Regions from separate parts of the Paenarthrobacter aromaticivorans genome, predicted to be linked through region 2. Evidence: predicted binding sites of a transcription regulator. Region 2 holds the regulator's gene; the other holds the start of a gene.
What was found. The regulator HrcA, encoded in region 2, represses chaperone genes, less so after heat shock. The targets are predictions, from matches to a motif close to TTNGCACTCGNNNNNNNCGAGTGCNAA.
Positions count from the first base shown of each region.

Region 1: a site for HrcA is predicted at 2,569-2,595, ahead of KSW38_RS12040 (FmdB family zinc ribbon protein). Genes of this name have one in related genera too.

Region 1 covers NZ_JAHOPC010000006.1:212,897-218,247, reverse strand. Annotated here, with positions in the region: gene KSW38_RS12060 (hypothetical protein) at 1-76, opposite strand, end outside; gene KSW38_RS12055 (GNAT family N-acetyltransferase) at 208-834, opposite strand; gene galU (UTP--glucose-1-phosphate uridylyltransferase GalU) at 840-1,745, opposite strand; gene KSW38_RS12045 (5-formyltetrahydrofolate cyclo-ligase) at 1,885-2,499, shown strand; gene KSW38_RS12040 (FmdB family zinc ribbon protein) at 2,656-2,928, shown strand; gene KSW38_RS12035 (RcpC/CpaB family pilus assembly protein) at 3,138-3,788, shown strand; gene KSW38_RS12030 (DUF4011 domain-containing protein) at 3,849-5,351, opposite strand, start outside.
Region 2 covers NZ_JAHOPC010000008.1:197,174-202,524, reverse strand. Annotated here, with positions in the region: gene KSW38_RS14405 (PhoH family protein) at 1-44, opposite strand, end outside; gene KSW38_RS14400 (GerMN domain-containing protein) at 464-1,336, shown strand; gene KSW38_RS14395 (16S rRNA (uracil(1498)-N(3))-methyltransferase) at 1,381-2,154, opposite strand; gene dnaJ (molecular chaperone DnaJ) at 2,157-3,284, opposite strand; gene hrcA (heat-inducible transcriptional repressor HrcA) at 3,335-4,342, opposite strand; gene KSW38_RS14380 (DUF3097 domain-containing protein) at 4,505-5,351, shown strand, end outside.

The DNA.
Region 1 (5,351 bases), on a different contig from region 2:
CTGCCTGGACCTGCTGCCGTCTGTTCCGAAGAACGTAAGGAGCGACCCATACCATCCAAAGCGCGACAGTGACCACGAGTATCACTGAGCTGCTGAGAGGGAAGTCCACATTCAAAACCGTAGAAGCAAATCATCAGGGGCGGCGGCATTGCGGTCGGTGTGTCGTCGGCGAGTCCGCAAATGAATGGAGATACGGCTCAAAAGGGCCTATGACCTGCCTGTTCTTCCTCTGAGCCACTCACCAAGGAGTCCCTGCGGAACTTCCTCCGACGTAAGCGCGAAAGAGCGATGATCCGCCCACTCGCCATTGATGTGCAGGTATCTCTGCCGGTAGCCCTCGTCCCGGAATCCGAGCTTTTCCACCACCCTGAGACTGGGCGCGTTCTCAGGCCGGATATTGATTTCCATCCTGTGCAGGCCAAGGGTCCGGAAGCAGTGGTCCGTAGCCATCGCAACTGCAGTGGGAGCAATACCGTGCCCGGCGCGTTCCTTATCAACCCAGTAGCCGAGGGTGGCCATCATTGCCGAACCCCACACGATGGATGAGACCGTCAACTGCCCCACAATTTGAGGATCACGGAAACCCTCGGTCCGCTCCGTGATGAGGAAGGGCAAAGCCGTGGACTGCCGGGCTTGAGCATTCAGGGATGCCACCATTTGGCGGTAACTGGGCAGGCGCCCACCCGGCGCAGGATTGGACGCCTCCCAAGGCGCAAGCCATTCACTGTTCCGCGAACGGACTTCAGACCACTCCCGCTTGTCGCGGTAACGGATTGGCCGGAGCACCAAGGCTCCGCTTTCCAGCGTTACCGGCCAGATCGCAGAGCCGTACACCGGTGTTATTTGGGAAGACCGGCGGTGAAGCTGGGCAGCCACTCGCGGAGCTCGGGCCCCAGGTCATCGCGTTCGCATGCCAACTCGATGCAGGCCTTCAAATAGCTCAGCTTGTCACCGGTGTCATAGCGGCGTCCACGGAAGACAACGCCATAAACGCCGTAGCCTTCACCTTCCCCGGCAGCCAGAACCTCAAGGGCATCCGTCAGCTGGATCTCTCCGCCGCGTCCGGGAGCAGTGTTCTCCAGAACGTCAAACACTGCCGGGTGGAGAACGTAACGGCCGATCACCGCGAGGTTTGATGGAGCTTCTTCGGGGGACGGCTTTTCCACCAGCTGCTTGATGCGGACGTAGCCGTCCTCATCGTTTTCCTCGACGTCGGCGCAACCGTAGGCGCTGATCTTGGACGGCTCAACTTCAATGAGGGCAACAACGGAACCGCCCGTCTTCTGCTGGACAGCGATCATTTCGCTGAGCAGGTCCTCGCGGGGATCAATCAGGTCATCGCCCAGCAAGACGGCGAAGGGCTCGTGCCCGACGTGCTGCTTTGCACGAAGGACCGCGTGGCCGAGGCCGTTGGGGTCGCCCTGGCGGACGTAGTGGATGTCGCCCAGGTTGGTGGCGGACTGGATGGCTTCAAGCTTGGCCGTATCGCCCTTCTCTGCCAGCGTTGCTTCCAACGCCGGCACACGGTCAAAGTGATCTTCCAGGGCGCGCTTGCTGCGCCCGGTGATCATCAGGACGTCGTGCAGGCCAACCTTCACCGCTTCTTCGACGACGTACTGGATGGCTGGCTTGTCAACCACGGGCAGCATTTCCTTCGGCATCGCCTTTGTGGCGGGGAGGAACCTGGTACCAAGACCCGCTGCGGGGATGACGGCCTTACGGACAGCATTGTTATCGAGAGTCACCGGACTAATCTAACGGAAGGAATACATCAACGGGTAAACCCTCGCCGTGGCAAGACGCAGAAAGAACCCTTGAAATTGAGCGGATTTGCTGCTTTACGTAGACCACGGCAGCCCTCGGGAATCTCATGATCGGACAAAAATGGCATCGAAGGAAGACATCCGCAGCAGCCGACGCCTATACAGGCGCAGCCTCTCCAAGGAGCAACTAGCCCAAGCCGGCGAATCGATTGCGCGGCACGGCTTGGCATGGGCCCGGAAAATTTCGGCCGGATCGCCCAGGACCTTCGCCGTCTACGTGGGTGTCTCCCACGAACCCCCAACCATGCCCCTGATAGCAGGGCTCCACGACGCCGGCCACCAGGTCCTGCTTCCGGTTTGCGAGGCCGGCCGCCAGTTGAGCTGGGTGTACTGGACGCCGGAGACAGCATTCGTCCGGTCCGACTACGCACCCATCGACGAACCCGAAGGTGAGCGTTTGGACAGTGCTGTGGTGAGCGCTGTTGCGGGCATCTTCATGCCGGCCACCGCCGTGGACCGGGATGGCAACCGCATCGGACAAGGCGGCGGCTACTACGACCGTCTCCTCCAACACCTGGACAATTCCGGTGGGCGGCCGCCCACCATTGCGGTGGTGTACGACGACGATGTGTTGCCTTCCGGAGCTATTCCCGCCGAGCCCTTTGACCGCCCGGTGCCGGACGCGTTGACGCCCTCGGGAATCATCACGCTTGGCGGTGGGAGTGACCTGGATTGACGCATACGTGAGGTCCCGCATTTATATCGACTTGGCAGATAGCGAATGAGCCGGATGGGGATGATAGAATTGGCACTCAGGCCCTGCGACTGCTAATGCGGAGATTCTCCGCCACGGCTCCACAGGACCTGAACTTTGTCCTGAAGGAGGAACTCAGTGCCCACATATGCATACGCCTGCAAAGACTGTGACCATGCCTTTGACATCGTCCAGTCCTTCTCTGACAGCTCCCTGACGGAGTGCCCTGAATGCAAGGGCGCGCTTCGCAAGAAGTTCAACAGCGTCGGCGTTGTCTTTAAGGGCTCGGGCTTCTACCGCACGGATTCGCGCGATGCCAAGGGCAGCACCGTCTCCGCTGCGCCCTCCTCCCCGGCCACTCCGGCCCCAGCGGCCACGCCTGCACCCGCAGCCGCTGCTGCAGCCAGCTAGCCAGCACTTTTCCACATAGGGCACCCGGCCGCTGTTGGGCGGCCGAGCCCGGTGGCTAACGTGGCGTCATGCCACTAAAGTCAACCACTTCGCTACTCCCCCGCCGCGAACATGCCAGTCCGCCCGTCAGGGGCCTTGGTCGCTCCCGGAACAAGCCATCAAACAGGGCTGGCCAATTCCTCCCCCGGAACCAGGGGCCACATCGCCAAGTGAGGCTGGGCTCCAGGCAGAGCCTCAAATTCTGGGCCGCCCGGAATCGTCGGCTGACAGTTGCACTGCTGCTCTGCCTGGCCACGGGCATTACTGTCCAACAGTTGACCCCTGTCTCTGAGCAGCGCGTCAGCATTCTCGTGGCTGCCCACGACCTCGCAGCAGGCACAAGCCTCACCAAGACAGACTTCACCAATGTTGGCGTGCCGCCCGACCTCGCGATTTCCGGAGCCCTGGAGGATCACGTTTCACTGGTGGGCCGCCAGCTTGCCTCGCCCTTGACCAAAGGGCAGATCCCCACTGAATCCAACCTTCTAGGGCCGGGACTTCTCACCGGTGCACCTGTCGGCTCAGCTGCGGTCCCCCTTCGCATGGCCGACCCTTCATCCATCCAGCTTCTGTCCCCGGGACAGCTGGTGAATATAGTACTTACCGCCGCCGGTTCATACGACGAATCCCGGCAAACCGAAGTCCTGGCCGCGTCCGTCCCTGTTCTATGGACATCTGCCCAAGGAGGTAAACCCGGCCAATGGCTCGGAACCAGCGACACCGACGGCTTGATGGTGGTAGCTGCAGATCGCCCACAAGCAGAAAAGCTTGCCGGCGCATCAACGCAAGGCAAGCTTTTCTTTGTTTTGGTCAATCCCTAGGTTTTGTTCAATCCCAGGGTTTGGTCAATCCATGGTGCAGGTTTGAATTCCATGACGCAATCAGCCCCAATGCGGGGGCTTTTGCTCCTTCAACCACTGCTCATGGTCATAGTTGTCTTCGTCGCCCCAACGCCGGGGATCGTCTTCAGCTGCCTTGGTAGGCAAGATTCCACCCGAGGCTTGCTTCGCCGCTGGCGTCTTTGTCTCTGCCTGCTCTTGTGCGTTTTCGGCGCCCACAGCTGTGGCCTGTTCGTCAGAGCCGCTGTCGTTGCCGGTTCCCTGTTCATTCACTGGTGCTTCAGTCCCATCCTCTGGATCACTGCGGGTTGGATTGCCGGCTTCAGCGTCGCTTGGTTCGCTATCCGATCCCCCGCGCCTGTCCACATCCGTTTGCCCGGGCTGCTGTGGTTCCAGCGATGCCTGGGCACCTCCCGGGCCTTGCCGATGCGAAGCCCGGGTTGCGGAGGAACTGCTGTACGAGGACCTGCTTTGCGAGGAACTGCCGTACGAGGACCCGGTGTACGAGGAACTCCCATAGGAGGAGCTGGCATACGAGGAACCTGCATTGTCCAGATTCAATTGTTCAACATCCATGTCCAGGAAGCCATGCTCGGCTGGCGTCACGGCCTGGGGAACATGGTTCTCAAGTCCCAAATAGGAGCCGATCCTATCCGCGCAGGACGAGGGATCCGTGAACACTTCAATGGTCCAGAGGGACATGTACCGCCAGCCCATGCGTTCCAGAAGCTGGGGCCGCAGACGACTACGTTCGCGGACACTCATGCGCCGGTAACGTTCCGTGCCATCGGACTCGATTGCAACGGGCGTGGGAATCTCGGCGCCTTCCCGTCCAATCGTGTGGACGGGATCGGCAGCGGCGGCAATGTCCAGGACACCGTCATATAGGTGCCACACGCGCGCACCCCTGGCCCGCAACCTCTCGCCGAGATCGGCAACCAGAGGGTCCTCGCCCAATGCCTGTTCGCTGGCAACGGCGCGCGAGGCAGGAGTTCCAAGGTTGCTGTTCCCGGACAGCTCCCGGTCCAGCAGTTCGTAAAAGTCCACAGCCCCGTGCGCCAGGCGATCCAGGTCCAGATCTTCCGGGCGGAAGCAGCTTAGGACGTGCATGGAACGGCGGGCGCGGGTCATTGCCAAGGCAAAGCGGTTGCGTCCGCCCTCGGTGGACAGGGGTCCGAACGAGTGCAAGGCGCGGCCATGTGGTGTCCGGCCGTAGCCCAGGGAGAAAATGACATGGTCACGCACCAGGCCTTGGGCACGCTCGAGATCCACCACGCGGAAGGACTCGGGGCCAGCTCCGAAGAAGGCGGACAACAATTGGTGGTTGGGCAATTGAAGCCTGATAGCCTCGCCAATCCGCGCAGCATGGCGCAGGCTGGCCGTGACCACAGCCAAGGAAGTCCGGGGCCGAAGCCTGGCATGCTCGAAGACAAGATCTACCACTCGATTGACCTCCGCCGTAACGGATTCAACGCCCTCATGGTCGGCGCCTGGGAGCCCGGTTCCATCGGGGATGTACTCCACCAGGATCGAACGATCCAGGCC
Region 2 (5,351 bases):
TTCCCGTTTCCGGTCCGCAGCCGCCCATTCAGGGATTCACTCATAGTGGTGGCCGTACGGCCTCTTCTCCTCTGGTCGGATAACAGTTGGTCCATCGTTTCGACAATGGGACTGGCTCAACCGCCAGGCCATATGCCGGAATGCCTTCAATCCTACGCCAGCCCGGCAGACCGCGGGCGTTTGCCCGCGCATCCTCCCCTGAGGGCTCCGTCGGCTGCGACATTGTCTCAACTCGGCATCAAGCGGGTATCAATCCTGTTTCAGTTGCCGCCAGTACCCACAAACCCGGCAAGCCGCCGTCGACGATATGCCAAGCTGGCTGGAGCGGGTAGTGAGACTACGCCCGTTGGACGGGCCGGCGACAACCACCGGCCGTAAAGGCAAGGAAACCCCCATCGCGCAGTCAGTAAGCCATCAGCCCGGCGGGCGAAAGCGGAAAAAGTCCGCCGTCGCAGCGCCTGCGATGCTTGCTGTCCTTTTGCTCACCGGCTGTATCGCCAACGGTGGACCCACCCAAGCTACCTCCAGTGCGCCACCAGTCAGCGTCCAGGAAGCTCCGGCCAGCAATGCTCCCTTGGAGACCACCCAGGCGTCCACCAAGATCCCGGTCTACTGGATTGGCCGCAGCAAAGAAGATGTCTACCTGTACCGCGAATTCAGGGACATCTCCGGCGACGGAAACCCCGTCACCACAGCGCTGCGGATCATGATGGCTGATAAGCCGTTGGACCACGACTTCTTCACTCCTTGGCAGGACCCAGGCAGCCTGGCAACATCCATTTCGGGCAAGAACGTGATCACAGTTGATATTTCGCGGGATGCCTTCAATTCCAACCTTGATGCAGGTATGGCGCAGCGCGCTGTGCAGCAGCTGGTCTACACGGCCACCGCAGCGGCATCGTCATCGGGCCTGATCAACTCAGGGCAGCAGATCCAAGTGGTCATCCTGGTGGACGGTCACACGGATTTCATGGCGTTCGGCCAGGTGCGGCTCGGTCAACCGATGGCCAGGGACGCTTCCTTGGTGGCGCCACTATGGATCATCGATCCGCAGGAGGACACTTCGCTCCCTGCGGGGGCAGTTAAGTTCAATGGCCGCAGCACTGACAGCTCCAAGCCCGTCAGCTGGCAGATCCTCCGGGACAACGGCAATGGCGAAAAGGCAAGCCTCCTGACCGGCCAGACAAAAGCCACAGGAGAGCCGGGGCAATTCGGCGTCTTCTCGTTCAGCGCGACCCTGAAACCAGGGAAATACGAATTGCGCGTATCCCAGGTCCAGGACTCCGGGCAAGCAGACACATCCACCATGGATACGCGCCTTTTCAGCGTCGGCTAGACCCAGCGCCCGCTAAGGTAGCTTCAGCTGCCAGGCCGCACGGCCTACCAGCGACCCAGGACGTCGGAGGCGAGTACGACGGCGGCGGGTCCCGCCGTCGAGGACCTCAGGACATGGTGGCCCAAGAGAGCCGTAACCGCCCCGGCGTCGCTGAGGCGGGTTACCTCGCGCGGCGAGATGCCGCCTTCCGGCCCCACGATCAAGAGGACTTCACGCGGCGAGTCCAGCCCGCCGCCCTCAGCCACGATCGGCGCTTCAAGGACGGTGCGCAAAGGGTTCTTGGCGTCCTCGTGAAGGATCACAGCCAGATCCGCGGCAGCAACAGCCTTTGCCAAAGCCGCGGAATCCAGGATAGGACGCACCTCCGGTATCCACGCCCGGCGGGCCTGTTTCGCCGCGGCAGTGACCACAGACTGCCACTTCGTGTGGGCCTTCGCAGCGCGATCCCCCTTCCAGCGGACGATGGATCGCTCAGCCTGCCATGGGATCACTGCGTCTATGCCCAGTTCGGTGGCCGTCTCAATGGCCAACTCGTCGCGGTCACCCTTGGCTAAAGCTTGGACAAGCACCAAACGCACGTCCGGCTGGTCTTCGAAAATCACACCGGACGCCATGACGGACAAACTTCCAGGTCCGACCTCTGCCACCGTGCCTGTCAGGCGGGCTCCTGCGCCGTCGGCAATGTCCACAGCCTCACCGACAGTGAGTCTCTTCACCGTGACAGCATGCCGGGCTTCTGGACCGTCGATGACGAACAACGCGCCCGGCTCAACACCATGCAGGCTCCCGGCGGGCGTGAAGAAAACGGGGTTGCTCACCGCTACAGGTTACCGAGCTTGTCCCGCAGCTTGGCGAACATGCCGCCGCTGGCCACGAGTTTGCCTTCGCTGAACTGCTCACCGCGCAACTTGGCAAGCTGTTGCAGGAGCTCTTCCTGTGCCGGATCCAGCTTGACCGGTGTCTCAACGTGCAGGTGCACCTTGAGATCGCCACGGCCGTAGCCCCTGAGGTGGGTGACGCCCAAACCGCGAAGCGTGATGACCTCGCCGGACTGGGTGCCAGCCTTGACGTCGATCTCCTGGGGCCCGTCGAAAGTTTCCAGGCTCAGTTCCGTACCCAAAGCTGCTGCCGTCATGGGAACGCTCAGCGTAGCGTGAAGGTCGTCGCCTTCGCGGATATAGGTGGAGTCACTGTTGACGCGGATTTCCACATAGAGGTCACCGGCAGGTCCGCCTGCCGGTCCCGCTTCGCCCTGTCCGGAGAGCTGGATCCGCGTACCCGTGGCAACGCCGGCAGGTACCTTGATGGTGAGCGACCGGCGGCTCCGGATGCGGCCCTGCCCGTTGCACTCATTGCAGGGGTCCTTGATGACTGTTCCGAAGCCCTCGCAGGAACCACATGGTGCCGTGGTCATGACCTGGCCCAGGATGGATCGAACGGCCCGCTGGACTTGGCCACTGCCGCCGCAAATGTCGCAACGCTCCGGGTGCGTACCCGGCCGGCAGCAGCTGCCATCACACGTGGGGCAGACCACTGCCGTGTCAACTTCGAGCTTCTTGTTGACACCAAACACGGCGTCCTTGAGGTCGATGCGGACACTGATCAGTGCGTCCTGGCCCCGGCGCACGCGGGAGGCCGGACCAGCGTGCCCGCCGCCACCGCCAAAGAAGGTATCGAAGATGTCCTGGAACGCGAAGCCCTGGCCGGAGTAGCCGCCACCGAAGCCGTTGTCAGTGCCGTTCTCGTTACCGGTGGCATCGTAGACGCGACGCTTTTGGGGGTCGGACAGCACTTCGTAAGCATGCGTCACGGCCTTGAACTGCTCCGCGACATCCTCCCCCGGGTTCACGTCCGGGTGAAGCTTGCGCGCCAACTTGCGGTACGCCTTTTTGATCTCTTCCCCGGTGGCTTCCGGCGAGACTCCCAAAACGTCATAGTGGCTGCTCAAAGTCGGTATCTCTTCCTTGTTGTACTGCAGATTCTTACCTCGGGCCGGCGTCAGCCGCCGAGAATGCGGGAAAGGTAGCGGGCCACGGCGCGCACCGCAGCCATGGTGGTGGGATAGTCCATCCGGGTTGGTCCGAGGATGCCCACCTTGGCACCGGAGCCGTATCCCGTTGCCACGACCGATGCTTCTGCCAGGCCGTCATATGGATTCTCGCGCCCGATGCTCACTGTCACGCCGCGGGGATCATCTCCCATGTCAGACAACAACCGGAGCATGACAACTTGTTCCTCAAGAGCTTCCAGCACTGGTCCGATGCTCAACGGGAAGTCCACATTCGAGCGCGCAAGGTTGGCTGTTCCGGCCATGACGATACGTTCTTCACGGCTGGTGTCGCTCAGGGCCTGGAGACCATGGGCAAGATGCTGCGCGAGCCCACGAAGGTCCGGCGGACACAGCGCAACCACGGATGGCAGTACCTGCGGCAGCAGTGCCAGTTGAGTCCCCGCGATGCTGCCAAGGAACCGGGAACGCAGGGCCATCAAGGCCTCGTTGCTTACATCGGAGCCGGCCTCGATGACTTTCTGGCCAACGCTTCCGGTATCTGCGATGAGCACCACGAGTACCTGTTTTGGCGCCAGGAGAACAAATTCGACGTGACGGACCAGGGCCCGGTTGGAGTGCGGGTACTGAACGACGGCGACCTGGTTGGTCAGTTGCGACAGTAGCCTGACGGTGCGCTCAAGGATGTCATCGAGGTCGTCGGGCCCCTCAAGCAGCGAGTGGATGGCTCGACGCTCCGCGGCGGACAACGGCTTGACCTGCGAGATGCGGTCCACGAACAGCCGGTAGCCCTTGTCCGTGGGGATGCGGCCTGCGCTGGTGTGGGGCGCTGCGATGAGGCCTTCTTCTTCCAGTACCGCCATATCATTCCGGATAGTGGCGCTGGAAACGCCGAGATGGTGCCGCTCCACAAGCGCCTTGGACCCAACAGGCTCACGGGAATGCACGTAATCCTCAACAATTGCGCGCAGCACTTCAAGCTTGCGTGGCTCACTCATTGCAACACCTCCTGACGACTGTCCGTGCCTATATCGGACCAATTGTTAGCACTCAACATGCCTAAGTGCTAACAAGTCTAGTATGAGCCAGCACGTTGCTAGCATTGAAACCGCCCGCGGGAGTTATTCCCAGCACAACCAGCACAAAGGGGTATGAAGTCCTTGGCTTTCGATACGTGGGGCCCGCAGGATCTGTCCGCTCCTGCCAAACGCCAACTCCCTGAGGTAGCCGTCCAGCGCGGGATGGTCCTTGAAGACGTCCAGTCCGGCTGGGTGGGCGAAGTCACCCGGGTGGAGAAATCCGGGGGAATGCACATCGTCTCCCTTGAGGACCGGCGTGGTAAAACCAAGTCCTTCCAACTAGGGTTTGGTTTCCTGCTTGAAGGGCAGGCCATCCGTCTCATGCCTCCCGCACCAAAGGCTCCTGGTTCGCCCGTGCAGGCGGGTCGAACGGCATCGGGGTCAGTAAGGGTCCTTGGCCAGCGTGCCCAAGTGGCCAAGGCGAGCCGTATTTGGGTGGAAGGCAAGCACGACGCAGAACTGGTGGAGAAAGTCTGGGGTGACGATCTCCGCGTTGAGGGCATCGTCGTCGAGCCGCTGCACGGCGTGGACGATCTCAAATCAGCTATTGCCGCATTCTCCCCCGGGCCAGGGCGCAGGCTCGGGATCCTGGTAGACCACCTCGTGGCGGGGTCAAAGGAATCACGCATCGCCGCAGAAGCCATGACAGTGCCCGGAGCCGCCGGAAACGTCCTGATCGTGGGGCATCCGTATGTTGACGTCTGGCAAGCCATCCGGCCAAAAGTGCTGGGTATTGAGCGGTGGCCGGAAGTTGCGCGGGGCACTGACTGGAAGACCGGGATTCTGACCGCGTTCGGTTGGCCCCACGAAACCGCCGAAGACATTGGACTCGGCTGGCAGCGCCTGCTTGGTGCGGTACGCAGCTACGCGGACTTGGAGGCCTCACTCCTGGGACGGGTGGAGGAAGTCATCGATTTCCTCACCACTC